One region of the Bacillus sp. P4_E1 genome, then DNA from elsewhere that is predicted to be linked to it. Evidence: riboswitches for the same ligand, from Rfam matches in the RefSeq annotation. Region 1 holds a riboswitch; the other holds the start of a gene.

Region 1 (8,235 bases):
TCGTTGCCGTACTCGGTTCACTCGTTCTTCTCATCTGGAGATGGTACTACTTACGAACAAACCCAGTCGATATTTTGAAAAAGACACCGTGGCACATTTTAATTTTCGCTTTCTCTATGTATGTAATTATTTACGGGCTTCATAACGCAGGGTTAACAGCGGCACTTGTAAGTTGGCTCGAACCAATTGTAAGTCAGCATCTACTCTATGCCAGCTTTGCAATGGGCGGACTCGTTTCCCTCCTCTCTAACGTCTTCAATAACCACCCTGCACTTATGATTGGTACAATCACATTAACAGAAATGGGACTAGATCCAGTCACATTAAAAACTATCTATCTCGCAAATATCATCGGTAGTGACATCGGTTCACTATTATTACCAATCGGTACACTAGCTTCCCTCATTTGGATGTATATCTTAAGACAAAACAAAATTAAAGTGAAATGGAAAGATTATTTAAGCGTATCTCTCATCGTAATCCCACTCACAACAGTCGTCACATTATTCCTCTTATACTACTGGGTACAATTATTCTTCACCTTATAAAGTGAAACTTTATAAGGTGGGTGGGTGTTCATCCCCCACTGATTATTAGCCCGCACCAATCGGGCGTTTACGGACAGTTTATCTCCCACCTAACTTCTTTGCTCCAGCCGAATTTTGAGGTGGGAGTTTTACTGCCCACAAATAGCGGGATAGACGACAGAAGCCCCCTTTGCTACCGTCTTAGCAAAGGGGGCTTCTTCTATATTTAAGTTAGGTACAGTGTGATCAATCAAGTAAAGAGGTGTAACGTGTTATTGATATAAGTGACTACCAGTTTCTTTGAATTCTACCGCTTTCTCTTTCATTCCTTTTTCAATTGCTTCTGTCGTTTCTAAGTCATTTTCTTTCGCATATTCACGAATATCATGTGAAATTCTCATACTACAAAACTTTGGGCCACACATTGAACAGAAATGCGCTGTTTTCGCCCCTTCTGCTGGCAACGTTTCATCATGGTACTCCATCGCGCGTTCAGGATCTAAAGATAAATTAAATTGGTCGCGCCAACGGAATTCAAATCGTGCTTTTGAAAGTGCATCATCACGCTGATGAGCCGTTTTATGCCCTTTCGCAAGATCGGCTGCATGCGCAGCGATTTTGTACGTAATAACCCCTTCGCGAACATCATCTTTGTTCGGTAAACCTAAATGTTCTTTCGGGGTTACATAACAAAGCATCGCCGTTCCAAACCAGCCAATCATCGCAGCACCAATCGCTGAAGTAATATGATCATAACCTGGTGCAATATCTGTCGTTAACGGCCCAAGTGTATAGAACGGCGCACCCTGACAAATATCAAGTTCTTTCTCCATATTTTCTTTAATTAAATGCATCGGTACATGCCCAGGTCCTTCAATCATAACTTGCACATCATGTTTCCAAGCGATTTTTGTTAATTCACCAAGTGTCTCAAGCTCAGAAAACTGCGCTTCGTCATTTGCATCTGCAATAGAACCTGGACGTAATCCATCTCCAAGAGAAAACGAAACATCGTACTGCTTCATAATTTCACAAATCTCTTCAAAGTGAGTATATAGGAAGTTTTCTTTATGATGGAATAAACACCACTGCGCCATAATCGAACCACCGCGCGAAACAATACCTGTCATACGCTTTGCAGTAATTGGAATGTAACGAAGTAATACACCAGCGTGAATCGTGAAGTAATCAACGCCTTGCTCCGCCTGCTCAATTAACGTATCACGATACACTTCCCACGTTAAATCCTCTGCAATTCCGTTTACTTTTTCAAGCGCTTGATAAATTGGCACAGTTCCAACTGGTACCGGAGCATTACGAATAATCCACTCACGTGTTGTATGAATGTTTTTACCTGTAGATAAATCCATAATCGTATCTGCACCCCAGCGAGTCGCCCACGTCATCTTCTCTACTTCTTCTGCAATAGAAGACGATACAGCAGAGTTTCCGATATTTGCATTTACCTTCACGTGAAAATTACGTCCAATTATCATCGGTTCCGCTTCAGGATGGTTAATGTTCGCCGGCAAAATCGCACGACCTTCTGCAATCTCCTTACGAACAAATTCAGGCTCTACCCCTTCACGAATCGCAACATATTCCATCTCAGACGTAATAATGCCATTACGCGCATAATGCATTTGCGAAACATTTGCACCTTGCTTCGCTCTAAGCGGCTTACGATCCATTTGCGGGAAAACAGGTGTATGTTTTGAAGCCACTTTCACACCGTCATCCTCAGGTTTAATTTCGCGTCCTTCATAAGCTTCCACATCACCACGCCCCAAGGTCCAAGAGTGGCGCGGCGCCTGCAACCCTTTTTCCAGCTCCACTTTATACTCTGGATCTGTATAAGGTCCACTCGTATCATACACACGGATTGGCGGATTTTGAACACCGTTCGTATCGCTTTGTTCAATCTCGCGCATTGGTACTTTCATACCTTCACGTGTTCCATCCACATACACTTTCTTACTTCCTGGTAAACTCGATTTCAATTCAATTTGCTCAGCTGAAACAGACTGTTTCATAACCTTTGTTGCCCCCCTGTTCGTGACAAGGACGAGATATGGCCAGCGCATGCCAAAATAAAAAGAGCCAGGTCCATAAAAGAATAAGGACCTGGCTCATAAAGACATAATTATGTAAAGCCGTTAACTTCCCTACGCTGGTACGAGCCAGATCAGGTCCAAAGGGTTAAGAAGTTCACACGCTTCTCTCTCAGCCTACGCATACGTTAGGCACCCCTAGTTTATCACTGATTTAATTTTCAATACTTTCCCATCATACACTATAATCTGAAAAATGCAAAGTTTATTTCTTTTGTTGTTTACGGAATCATCCAAGTCAAATAATAAGCCTGCACATACGTCATAATCCCAACAATAGTAACAAAGAATAAACTATGCTTCAATGTAAAGCGGAACAAATCTGACTCTTTCCCAGCAAGTCCAACTGCCGCACAAGCAATCGCAATTGATTGCGGAGAAATCATTTTACCTGTTACACCGCCCGTTGTATTTGCTGCAACAAGAAGCACTTCAGATACACCGACTTGCTGCGCTGTAATTGCTTGTAAATTCGAGAACAGTGCGTTCGCTGACGTATCTGATCCTGTTAAGAATACGCCAATCCATCCTAAGAATGGTGAGAAGAACGGGAATAATCCGCCAGTTCCTGCAAGTGCTAACGCTAATGTAGAAGATAGACCAGAATAATTTGCGATAAATGCGAATCCTAATACGAATCCAATAGATAAAATTGGCATTTTTAGTTCGTTTAACGTTTCTTTAAATGTTGCTACTGCATCTTTTGCACTCATTTTCAAAATAAAGATAGAAATGATACAAGCAATTAAAATTGCTGTTCCAGTCGCTGATAAAATATCTAATTTCAAGATTGCTTCATAAGGTGTTGGTTTATTTACAATTGGCTCTGCTTTCATTACTAAATTGTGCAAGCTTGGAACTTCAAATTTAAATACGAGACTTTCTAAAGCGCCGCCCGGAGCGAATAACGCTTTAAAGAAACTCTGGCTCCAGATGACTACCATCACAGTCAAAATAATGAACGGAGACCACGCTTTTACTACTTTTCCTACCGTTAGTTTCGGCATAGATGTCGTTGTCGTCGCCGCGGCTACTTCACTATTCGCTTGCTTAGTTTGATAAATTTCTTTCGGCTGCCAAACTTTTAAAAATAGCGATAAACTTACTAAACTTACAAGCGCTGACGTAATATCCGGAAGTTCTGGTCCTAAAAACGTCGCTGTAATAAACTGTGTAATTGCAAATGAACTACCCGCTACAAATAAAGCAGGCCACGTTTGTTTTACTCCTTTAAAGCCATCCATTAAAAATACGATAAAGAACGGAACAAATAAAGATAAGAACGGTAATTGATGCCCAGCCATTTGTCCAATTTTATGTGGATCAATGCCTGTCACTTGTCCAGCAACTGTAATCGGAATCCCCATCGCTCCGAAAGCTACTGGTGCAGTATTTGCGATTAAACAAAGACCTGCTGCATATAAAGGATTTAGCCCAAGGCCTGCCAGAAGCGCTGCCGTAATCGCTACTGGTGCACCAAATCCTGCTGCCCCTTCCAAAAATGCTCCAAATGAAAATCCAATTAAAATAACGAGTAAACGATGGTCATTCGTAATGGATAATACAGATGCACGAATGACATCAAATTGACCTGTTTTCACAGAAATTTTATATAAAAATACTGACATAATGATAATCCACGCAATTGGCCATAATCCGTATAAGAAACCGTATCCGGTCGCTGCCATTGCCATTGTGAATGGCATTTTATACGCAAATAACGCCACCAAAATCGTTAATACAACTGTAATAAATCCTGCCACATACCCCTTCATGCGGAAAACCGCTAAAGCTAAGAAAAAAAAGATGATTGGAATAAGTGCGACTGCTGCCGAAATCCAAATGTTACCGAACGGATCGTAAACTTGTGTCCATGTGTTCATTGTTCTCTCCCCCTAAAGAATCCCCTTTTAAATAAGATATAACCTTATCAATAGACTACCAGGTCATCATACCTTTAAGTCTAAAAAATACAAAACGTTTAAGAAAACGTTTTCAATAATTTTATCACAACGATTTTCATTTAAAAAGATTTTTTCGAAAATTTCATCATTTAAAAAGGAAATCTTACAAAAGCGTCACGTTTTTGTAATGTTAATCGATAGGAAGGTTGCCAAATTTATCGCATACTAAAAGTATAACAACGGACATTACTTATGAGGTGATATATATGAACGGAAACAAAATATTAGCAGCTTTATCATACTTTAGTGTATTATTTGCACCTATCTTATTCCCTATTATCGTGTGGATTGTGGGCGATTCTGAAACGAAACCACATGCGAAACGTGCTCTATGGACACATATCGTTCCAAGCATCGCTTCATTTATTGGATTAGTTATTTTAGGAATTATGGGCATCGGATCTGATCAACCAGACGTAACACTTGGAATTGGAGCAATCATCGTCTTATGCATTTGCGGAATCATTAGCTTATACTACTTCATTTGGAATATCGTGAAAGGTATTAAAGTACTGAAAGCTTAGTTTTAAACAAACGTTTGATTAAAAAGAAACTGTCCAAAAATTGATGTCGCATGATCGTAAATGAAATTTTATCGGCGGTTCAACAAGAGTAACCTACCTATTAATAAGAAAAAAACCGTCCCAAAATACCTTTTGGGACGGTTTCTTTATCTTCTGCGTTTCTTCTTTTTTCTCATCATTTTCTTTCGGCGCGTATTCGCTTTATCCGCTATAATGTGAAGCGTACTCGCCACAACAATCCCCATTACAAACGTTACAATTTCAACCTCGTGTTCCTTCGCAATTTCTATTAAATTTCCACCGAATGCGATTATATTTAATAGGAATAAAAACGGAGAAAACACGATTAACATGTATGCAATACGAATAATATCACCAATTATAATCGTATGTGTGAAGAAGGAACGATGGGGCATTACGCTCCTATATGGATACCAAAAAATGCGGAGGAATCCCCATTTGTTATACGCATTACTGTACGTATCTAAATCCGGTGTTAGAAATGAAGTACCTACTAAAAAGCCAATTGCAAAAGTTAATAAAAAATCAAAACTTGTTAATCCATACGAAAAGAGCATAAACAAAACAACCGGAAGGGATATTAAGTTTATTTTCGTATGCGTTCTTCCTGATGGCATAATGCACTTCCTCGCTTACGTTCGCCCTGTCATCCTATGACAGTTCTCACCTATTGATCTAATTTTTGATCGATAAATGATGTGTCTATATCCGAACCAAACCATTCTGCCAACTTCACTCGTGCCTTATCTTTCACATCTTCATTTACGTATATCGATGCTTGTAATAGTGCGGCCATTAACGCACCTAAATCATCCGTATAACCGACTCCAGCAATGAAATCTGGAATGGCATCAATCGGTGCAATGAAATAAGCAAGTGCTCCAATTACAATAATTTTCACTCGTTTTGGAACATCCGGTCTTTGCAACACGTAAAACAACAATAAACTCGCATAGATTACCGACTGCCCTGCCTGCTTCGCAACATGTTTTATTTTCTTCCAAAACGCTTCAACTGAAAATTTTTGTTTCATTCAAAAGCCTCCCTATTTTCAAAAGAAATAAGCTACAATATGTTATGTTATCAGTAAAAGTTCATCAAAATTACACATAATCTATCAATGAAATTTCATTGTAACAAACAAAACCAAAAAGAACAAGTGTTCGTTAATTTTTTCGTATTTTCCTTCATATAATAGTTTTCTAGACAACCACTTAAAGATTTCTATTCCATATTTCTCAACCAAAAAACTTTCAATTCCGCTTAACATTCTTTTCTATTTTTGTTATATTTTCTAGTTGACGAGCCTATAAACGAATGTTAAAGTTTTCTCTGGTAGTGACAAATCACATACAAAAAATGTAAAATGTTATAGTGTTTCTCAGAAATGAATTTTGTTGTATAATACAGAAATGACGTTATGCTTATGAGCAGCACAAGAAACCAAAAAGGGTATGCATAGTTAAAGTCGTATATGGGTGAATATAGAAACTCTAATTATGACCAAGAAAACTATGTATTTTTTATTTTAACATTTTTCGCTCCAAAATCGACCAAGCCTGATAGAGAAAGGGTGGAAATGAATGAAAGAAACCATGAAATCACAATTTCAAAATGTGCGTTTCACTTTATTCGTAGCTTTGGCCGTATGGCTAAAAACCTACATCATTACACGCACTAGCTTCGATTTAAAACTTGAATCTTTCATGCAAGAATTCATTTTATTCATTAGTCCATTAGCAGCATCATTACTGTTTGTGGGTCTTGCATTATTTGCAAAAGGGAAAAAACGTAACTATATAGCACTAGGAATTAACTTTATCTTAACGTTCATTCTTGTTGGTAACGTAATGTTCTACGGATTCTACAATGACTTCGTTACTTTACCAGTACTAGGACAAACGTCTAATTTCGGAAGTTTAGGTTCTAGTGTGAAAGAATTATTTAACTACAAAATCATCCTTGCATTTGCGGATATTATCGTATTCTTCGTTCTATTGAAGAAGAAGAAAGATTTTGCACCGACAGAACGTGTAGCACGTCCGATGCGTTCTCTATACTTCGTGTCAACGGTTGCTATTTTCTGCGTAAACCTAGGATTTGCAGAAGCTGAGCGTCCAGAACTATTAACACGTTCATTCGACCGCGTTATGCTTGTTAAAAACCTAGGATTATATGTACACCAAGCATACGATCTTGGCTTACAAGCAAAATCAAGTTCACAAAAAGCGTTTGCTGATAGTAGTAAATTGCAAGAAGCAGAAAACTATGTGAAAACAACACAAAGTAAACCAGATCCAAATATGTTTGGTACTGCAAAAGGGAAAAACGTAATTGTTGTCTCTCTTGAATCATTACAAACATTCTTAATTGGTGCGCAAGTTAACGGACAAGAAGTTACACCATTCCTAAACCAATTTGCGAAAGAAAGTTATTACTTCGATAACTTTTTCCATCAAACTGGGCAAGGTAAAACGTCTGATGCTGAATTCTTAGTAGATACTTCAATGTATCCACTAGACCGTGGTGCTGTATTCTTCACACACGGTAATAACGAATATACAGCAACTCCAGAAATTTTGCGTCAGCAAGGATATCACACATCAGTATTCCACGCGAATAACGCAACGTTCTGGAACCGTAACATTATGTATCCGGCACTTGGTTATGATCGTTACTACAACGAGCTTGACTACAAAATTACGCCAGAAACAAAATTAAATTGGGGATTAAAAGATATCGAATACTTCGATCAATCTATCGATATGTTAAAAGAAGTGAAGCAACCGTTCTATACTCGCTTCCTTACTTTAACAAACCATTACCCATTCACTTATGATGACAGTACGAAATTAATCGATGAATACAATTCTGGTGATGGCGTATTTGACCGTTACATGGTAACTGCTCGCTATTTAGACGAAGCAATGAAACACTTTATTGAGCGTCTAAAAGCAGAAGGTATTTACGACAACTCAGTTATCGTATTCTACGGTGATCACTATGGTATTTCTGAAAACCATAACCGTGCAATGGCACAGTTCTTAGGAAAAGAAGAAATCACTACATTTGACCATATGAACTTACA
Region 2 (8,235 bases), on a different contig from region 1:
AGCGGTGCAAATAGTGGTGCGATAAATCCACCAATCATCGCTAAGAAACTGTCTCCCATATCAACACCAAATCCTGATGGACCTGCATAGTTTAATAACCAAATGACAACAGAACCACCGAAGATGAATGTACCTGCTTTACGAACAAATCCTTTACCTTTCTCCCACGTGCTGAGCCATAACGTTTTTGCTTGTGGCACACGGTAAGGCGGTAGCTCAATTACAAAAATAGATTTTTCCGCTTTTAAAATAGTAAGTGACATAATTTTTGTAACGAGTAATGCAAGAACAATCCCTGCGATATATAAAGAGAACACAACAGTCGCCTGACTATGAGGGAAGAAAACTCCCGCAAATAGTGCATATACAGGTAAACGTGCCGAACAAGACATAAACGGTGTTACAAGAACGGTAAGTAACCTTTCTTTTTCTTGTTCAATCGTTCTCGCTGCCATAATACCTGGAACGTTACATCCAAAGCCGATAATCATCGGAATAAATGCTTTTCCGTTTAAACCGAAAAACTCCATAATTCTATCCATAACAACTGCAATTCGTGCCATATATCCTGAGTCTTCTAATAATGAAATGAAGAAAAATAGTGCAAAGATTTGTGGAACGAATACTAATACCGCACCAACCCCAGCAATAATACCTTCTGTAACGAGTGCTTGAATAAAGTCAGAAGCCCCAACACTTGTGAGCCCAGCTGTAACCCAATCAGTAAGTTGTCCGCCAAAAAATCCATCAAGCATATCAGATAAAGGTGTACCAATCCACGTAAACGTAACCTGAAAAATAAAAAACATAACTGCTAAAAAGATTGGAAGTCCTAAAATTTTATGTGTAATTAATCTATCAATTTTTTCTGAAAAAGGAATTTTTCCTTCTTTCTCATGTTGCATAACATTTGTTTTTAACTTTTCAATATACGCTTCACGAGTCTTGTAAATGTGCTCTTCCAACGTACAATCAAGTTTTCCATCTAAACGAGATCGAATGGCTATAAGTTCCTTATAAATTGGTAATGCTTTCATTTCTTTTTCTACTACTTCGTTATTGCTTAAAAATTGAAGGGCTAACCATCTCGGATGCTCATAATTCGCTGTCTCTAAAAGAGCGATTACCTCTCCAATTCCTTCATCCATTTGTACACCATATGAAATAATGAATGGCTTTTTCTCTTTTTGTTTCTCTTCATGAAGAGTAGTAAGTAATTCTTCACAGCCTTTTCCGGTTCTTGCGATGACAGGAACGACTGTTACACCTAATATTTCTGATAGCCGTTTTACATTAATCACAATTCCTCTTTGCTTTGCCACATCAATCATATTTAAACCAATTGAAACGGGCTTACCAAATTCAAGTAATTGCAATGTTAAATGCATATTTCGCTCAAATTGAGAAGAATCCACTATATTTAACATGTGATGAAATTCATCTGTTAGTAGAAAATTCGTAACGACACCTTCATCACGTGAAACTGGATTCAAATCATAAACGCCTGGTAAATCAATTAATGTTCCTTGCTTATCTTTTAATTTACCAACCTTCTTTTCTACTGTTACACCGCTCCAGTTTCCTACATATTCATAAGAACCAGTAAGTGCATTAAATAATGATGTTTTCCCTGTATTCGGATTCCCTAGCAAAGCAACCTTATTCACGCTAATTCCACCTTTATCATTTTCGCGTCACAATGACGAATACTAATTAACTGTCCACGACACTCCAATGTACAAGGACCTTTAAACATCGCTTTCTGTTTCAAGCGAAGTTCGCTTCCTTCCGCAAGACCGAAAGCAGCTAGTCTACGCTTTAATAACTGATCTAAAGACTGAATACTTTTTACTAACACTTTCTCGCCAATTTTAATATCTACTAAGCTCATAACCTTCCCCCTCAGAAGAGAATGATAATTATTTTCAAAAAAATTATATCATACTCTATTTCAATTGGACTATACCCTTTTGCTTCATATTTATTAACATTTCGCTACAATTCTATTTCAATAATTGTCATACGGTATTCATTTGCCATTCTCATCCATTTCGCTTACAATGAACAATAGCAAATAAAGAATCTCGTTATCACAGGGGGAGCCTTACCGCTGAGAGGGAACAATTCGTTCCGACCCTTTGAACCTGTTAGTTAATGCTAACGCAGGAATTGTGCAAACGTCCGAAATACACACCTCTTTTTTTATTTACGTATTTCGTATCCTCCTATGATAATGTTCTTTTTTGTGCAACTTGGATTTAGGGGGAGACAACATGCGTAACACCAATTTACAAGCGATGATCGAATCTGCTATTCTTGCAGCCTTCGCCTTGATTATCGATATTTTACCATTATCACTTAAACTTCCAACAGGCGGTTCCATCTCATTTGCTATGATACCTATTTTTATTATCGCATACCGCTGGGGTTTCAAAATAGCTTTCTTAGGAGGCTTGATTTGGGGGCTTTTACAAATTGTTGTTGGAGATGCAATTATCGTCACACCGACTCAAACAATAATTGAATACTTCGTTGCCTTTGCATTCATTGGATTTGCTGGACTATTTTATAAGCCCATTCAGCAAACATTAATGAATAATCAAAGAAAGAAAACCATTGCTTATATTATCTTTGCTACATTTATTGGTAGCCTTGCACGTTATTTCTGGCACTTTATTGCAGGTATTATCTTTTGGGGCCAATATGCACCAAAAGGGCAATCAGCCGTCTTATATTCATTAATTGTAAACGGTAGTACAATGCTCGCTTCTTTCACATTATGTACTGTATTACTAATTCTTTTATTTACAACTTCACCACGCTTATTCAAAAGCATTGGTGCTTATCAAATGAATTCACAAAAAAAAGGCGCTTAATTAGCGCTCTTTTTTTTATCAAAGCTCTCAATGAGTAATATCAATAATAAATACGATAAATACACAAAAGAAAATAAATACCATCACACCTAGTAAATTGCTATTCACGGCTAATCTACTCCTTACATAACCTCATTTTCTAACCAAATTATATCGCTTAAAAATAAAGATTAGATAAAGATAATATGAAAATAACTTAAAAAAAGCGTAGCATGTATTGTCTACGCTTTTTTCGGTAAGTAGAAGTAAAATAACACACCATCTTTTGTATTCTTGACCCCATATTCAGCATTGTGCAGCTCTAAAATGTTTTTTGAAATCGCAAGGCCAAGCCCGGTTCCACCTTGTGAACGTTTCCGTGCCGCATCTACTCGATAAAAACGATCCCAAATTTTATCTAATTGTTCTTCTTCAATGTGGGCACCCTTATTTTCAATACACACTTTTATATAATTCTTCTCGTCTATTGTGGAAATAATAATATCCTCTTTATCTGGTGTATAACGTATTGCATTCGTAATGAAGTTCACAATTACTTGTTCAATTCTATTTTGATTCCCAACCACTTCAGCTGGACATATATGTTTGTGCACACTCAGTTCTTTTTTCTCTATCTCCGATGAAAGCTGTTCACATATTTCTTCAATCACTCCATCGATATAGAAAGAATCCATCTTCATGTTATATGTGCCAGACTCAAATTTAGCTAATTCAAGCATATCCAAAATTAGTATATCCATCTTGTCTACTTCTTTTTCCATCGCCTGAAAATAGTAGTCTTTCTTATGTTCAGCTACCCCATCTTTTAAAATGGAAATACAGCTTTTCATAATACTCAGCGGCGTTTTTAGTTCATGCGATACACCTGCAATAAATTCTTTCCTTGTGTTTTCTAACTTTCTTTCTTTTTCAATATCTTGTTCTAACTGTCCAATATGTGAATGTAGCTTATTAGATAGTGTATTAATATTTTTTGATAAATCACCAATCTCATCTTTTGAAGTAATCGGAATTTTTTCTGTAAAATCTAAATGCGCTATCTTCTTTGTTGTATTATTTATTTTTAATAATGGTTTTGCAATTTGTTTTGAGTAATAGAACGAAGCTAGAAAAATGAGAACGACTACAAACGCAACAATATAGATGTAATAATCTTGCACCATTTGTACAGCCTCATCTACAGGCTGCAAAGAAGCCATCGCATATATATATGCTATCGATCCGTCTTTTTCTTTTATTGGTTTAATTAATAATTTATATTTTATATCATTTTTTTCATAATCCACTATTTGTGTTGAATACTGTATGTGATTGCTCTCTTTTGATAATAAATCAGTTTGAAATTCCTTTATGCTATCTAAGAATAAACTATTTTTATAAATTGGATTCACAGGACCTTTTACATCGGGTAACTGTACTTTCGTAACACGCCCGTCTATCTTAGCACCCTGTTCCTGATTAGCTCGTTCTTGAGCAGCCTGTTCTTGAGTAACTTGCTTCTTTTCCTTAACAAGTGGTTCTTGGTCCGCTTTCTTTTTTTCCTTCTCTTCTCGAATCTCACTGATTTTTTTTTCTAACGGTTTATTAGATCCACTTAAATTCCCCTTGCCTAACGCGAAAGAAAATGGAATAAAACTATCTTCTTTTTTCACTCCAGAAAAATTAATTTCTTGGTCTAAAAACTGATTTGACGGTTTATTATCAATCTCTTCTATATTGATGAGATTGTATAAGGGAATCATGATTATTTGTTGTCCAAAGCTCTTCTGTTGCTTACGGTCTATCGTTACCTCAAAATAAAAATCATCCGCATGTTTTAAATTCCCATTCTGATCTAATGTCGTAATCCATGTATTATTTTCGCTTAAAAAGTCTTGCTCCAGTTTCTGAATTTCTTCTGCACTTTCGGCATGATTTAAATAATTCTTTACAAAGGAATCTAAATTCACTTTAATATCTTCCACTTTTCGATTTGCATAATATTGTTTAAAAAATATCGTTTGTCCAATAAATATCGTCGCTAAAATCAACATGCATAAGGCTGTTGTAAGGGTAAATAATTTAAGTACAATCCCTTTTCTCATATGTTCCCCTCGAATTTATAACCGGTTCGCACTACAGTTGTAATGTGCTTTGATTTTTCTCCTAATTTATTTCGCAAATTACGAATATGGCTATTAACCGTTCGATCATCACCAGCAAATTCGTACCCCCAAATTCTTGAAATTAACTGTTCTCTTGTTAGTACAATCCCTTGATTTTTCATGAAATAAGCTAATATTTCAAATTCTGTATGTGTTAAAGTAATGTCTGCCTCATCAACAGTAACAGTACGTGACGGAAAATGGACGTGAATGCCATGAATTGATAACGTATCATCTTCATTTTCCAAAGGTTTCTTTGATGCTTGTCTGCTTTCTAATAATCGTTTCGCTCTCGCTAATAAAATAGGCGGACTATATGGTTTCGCAACATAATCATCTGCCCCAAGCTCAAACCCAAGTAATGTATCATCTTCATCTACACGTGCCGTCAGCATAATAATTGGAACCCCGGACGTCTTACGAATCCTTCGGCAAACAGACCATCCATCAAGTTCCGGCAACATAATATCAAGTATAACTAAATCGACCTCTTCTTCTTCAAATAAGACTAAAGCTTCTTTTCCATCTCTCGCTTCAAGCACTTTATATTGTTCACTCAAAAAGTAATCCTTTAATATTTCGCGTAAAATATCTTCATCTTCAACAATCAAAATGTTTTTTGACATAATCTATGTCTCCCCCTCTCGCTTTAAGAAATTACTATTCAAAGCTCTATAATTTATTTTGAATTACTCGTAATTAACTTTGCTTCGATAATATATCGATCCGGTGCATCCCCTATATAATCAAATGGATAACAAGTCGTCATTGTTAATGTCGGTTCTTCTTTTTTTACAATAACAGTGCGATCATCCGCATGTGTAATCCACATCTTTTGAATTTCATATGTGTACATTGTATTTTCATATTCTAAAATGAGATTGTCTTTTTCTTTAAGCTCCCCTAATTCTGTAAATACAGTATCCCTATGCCCGCTCAGTACAGTATGCCCCCCTCCAGATGGTGTTGTCGTTAAATCACTAACAAACATACCGACTCCTTTTTTCAATGTAGCATCATTTGCTCCCCAATATATAGAAAACTTCTTCTTTATTTTCGGTATATTTAACATAGCTATCTTTTCTCCTTCTTTATGTTGTATTTGAGAAGAAGGTACTTGTGCATTTACTGGTACTTCGCTAGAATGCTGCTTGGATGTTTGTTGTTCAAAATTTTTAATTTCTTCTGTCGTTAAATCTTGTGCAGAACTTTTTCCTTTATACCATTCAAAAGCGTAATAGGCTCCCATTAATAAGCCTACTATCATTAACGTAAATCCAATACGATTTAGAACTGTCACTGTGAATCCCTCCATGCAAAAAATGGTAGGAGTAACCTACCATTTTTAATATATGAAATTATCCCATTCTTTATAGAACAATATTTTATTTATGCCTTAATCTTATTACGACGGTTCAAACCAAATAATGTCCCTATCGCTACAAGACATGCGCTTAATGCCATCATTGCTACATTATTTGATGCTGTGTTTGGTAATTTTTCACCTTGTACAGCTTGTTTCGCTACTTCTTGTTTCGCTGCATCATTCTTTTGCCCTGCCTTAATTGCTGCTTCTTTTTTTGCAAGAGCTTCCTTTTCTTGCACTTGTGGTGTTACTTCTTTTTTCGCTGTATCATTCTTTTGCCCTGCTTTTATTGCTTCCTCTTTTTTAGCCATATCACTTTTTTCTTGTACTTGTGCTGCTTCTTTTTTCTCTACTTCGCTCTTTTGCTGTTCCTTAATTGCTTCTTCTTTTTTAGCTTTATCTTGCTGCATTTGCGCTGATTCTTCTTTTGTTAATGTTCCAGTAGAAGCGCTCGCTACTGAAGAATATCCTACTGTTAAAAGTGCCATTGCACAAATTGGTAATAGTTTTTTTTTCATTTTATTTCTCTCCTTTTATACTTTATTCTAGTAACACATCACGTCGCACCGGATGTATTACTAGAATAAACAAGAGATGTAAATATAAGATGCAGATGAAATATATTTCATTTAAAGATTTCATTTTAGAAAATAAAAAAACACCGTAATATATACGATGTTTTTTCGGGTGTGTGTCTCGATATTTATTTGTTACTTTCGCGTGATTGAGAAGTAGAAAGGGCCGGAGTGATAACTAATTGTCTCGGCTCAGTTTTCTTGAAGTGATTTTTGACGTTACACTTACGACATTGAACGACCCATGCTTTAATAGGATTTGTTAAAATAATTTTTTGCCTTTCGTTAGGGGCCTCTTCTTCCAATTTACAACTATCGCTCCACTTACTCCATTTCATTGTAAATTTAGAAGAATAATGATCGTCTTCTCGATCAAACGTATGCAAAAAATCCATTTCTCCAGCTAGCATTACGGTGTTACTAGTTGCTAAAAAAGAAAAGGTCGTCCAATGTTTCTCCATGCCCTCCTACTCCTTTTTCACATATAGAGTGCCTAAAACTTAATTTACCTAAAATATGCTTGCCTTTTACCTTACACTTATAGTTTATCCAAAACACTACTATGCAACTATCGATTTGTCTTACAAATCACCTTACATTTTTGTAAGAAACGAAAAACCTTCACTCTATATACGTGAAGGTTTTTCATTTCTTATCTATAGAATCTTTCATATCATCAAGTCCAGCCTCTTGCAGCTGCGACATCATACCGTGGGAAATTGCGCCTAATACTAAAGTCATTCCAATTAGTGAAATGCGAATTGCAGGTACATCAATTATGTAAGCCAACATACCAAGAACAATTGTTAAAAACAATGCTTTTATAAATGTTACACTTGTATACTGTTTCTTTTTCATCATAATCACCCTTTTTGGAAACGTTTTCTTAATATTATCAGTATATCATATCATCTGACTATTTTGTGGGGATTTCTGTAAAAACCTTATATCTTCTTTGACTTTTTTCTTTCTATCCTTTACAGTCGAAATGTTCACAAGTTTTACACTGTAGGAGGATTCAAATGAAAATTGAAATAAAAGACACTTTAATTTCTGAAGAACAATTACAAGAAAAAGTAAAAGAACTAGCGCTTCAAATCGAACGTGATTTTGAAGGAGAAGAAATCGTTGTAATCGCTGTATTAAAAGGATCTTTCGTATTCGCTGCTGATTTAATTCGTCATATTAAAAACGAAGTAACTATCGACTTTATCTCTGCATCTAGCTACGGAAATCAAACAGAATCAACTGGAAAAGTAAAACTATTAAAAGAT

Evidence for each region. Region 1 has a riboswitch for thiamine pyrophosphate ahead of thiC (phosphomethylpyrimidine synthase ThiC). Riboswitches for the same ligand answer to the same signal wherever they lie in the genome.
Region 2: another riboswitch for thiamine pyrophosphate. It lies ahead of thiT (energy-coupled thiamine transporter ThiT); the one in region 1 lies ahead of thiC (phosphomethylpyrimidine synthase ThiC).

Annotation. Positions count from the first base shown of each region.
Region 1 covers NZ_JBFUIV010000002.1:313,696-321,930, reverse strand. Annotated here, with positions in the region: gene AC1DS7_RS03720 (arsenic transporter) at 1-548, shown strand, start outside; gene thiC (phosphomethylpyrimidine synthase ThiC) at 800-2,560, opposite strand; TPP riboswitch at 2,673-2,788, opposite strand; gene lldP (L-lactate permease) at 2,860-4,521, opposite strand; gene AC1DS7_RS03705 (magnetosome magnetite crystal formation protein family) at 4,809-5,126, shown strand; gene AC1DS7_RS03700 (metal-binding protein) at 5,273-5,764, opposite strand; gene AC1DS7_RS03695 (YkvA family protein) at 5,815-6,180, opposite strand; gene AC1DS7_RS03690 (LTA synthase family protein) at 6,731-8,235, shown strand, end outside.
Region 2 covers NZ_JBFUIV010000011.1:109,323-117,557, forward strand. Annotated here, with positions in the region: gene feoB (ferrous iron transport protein B) at 1-1,667, opposite strand, end outside; gene AC1DS7_RS16830 (FeoA family protein) at 1,664-1,891, opposite strand; TPP riboswitch at 2,086-2,187, shown strand; gene thiT (energy-coupled thiamine transporter ThiT) at 2,253-2,876, shown strand; gene AC1DS7_RS16840 (sensor histidine kinase) at 3,098-4,960, opposite strand; gene AC1DS7_RS16845 (response regulator transcription factor) at 4,957-5,646, opposite strand; gene AC1DS7_RS16850 (class D sortase) at 5,700-6,320, opposite strand; gene AC1DS7_RS16855 (LPXTG cell wall anchor domain-containing protein) at 6,410-6,904, opposite strand; gene AC1DS7_RS16860 (hypothetical protein) at 7,090-7,422, opposite strand; gene AC1DS7_RS16865 (hypothetical protein) at 7,607-7,822, opposite strand; gene hpt (hypoxanthine phosphoribosyltransferase) at 7,984-8,235, shown strand, end outside.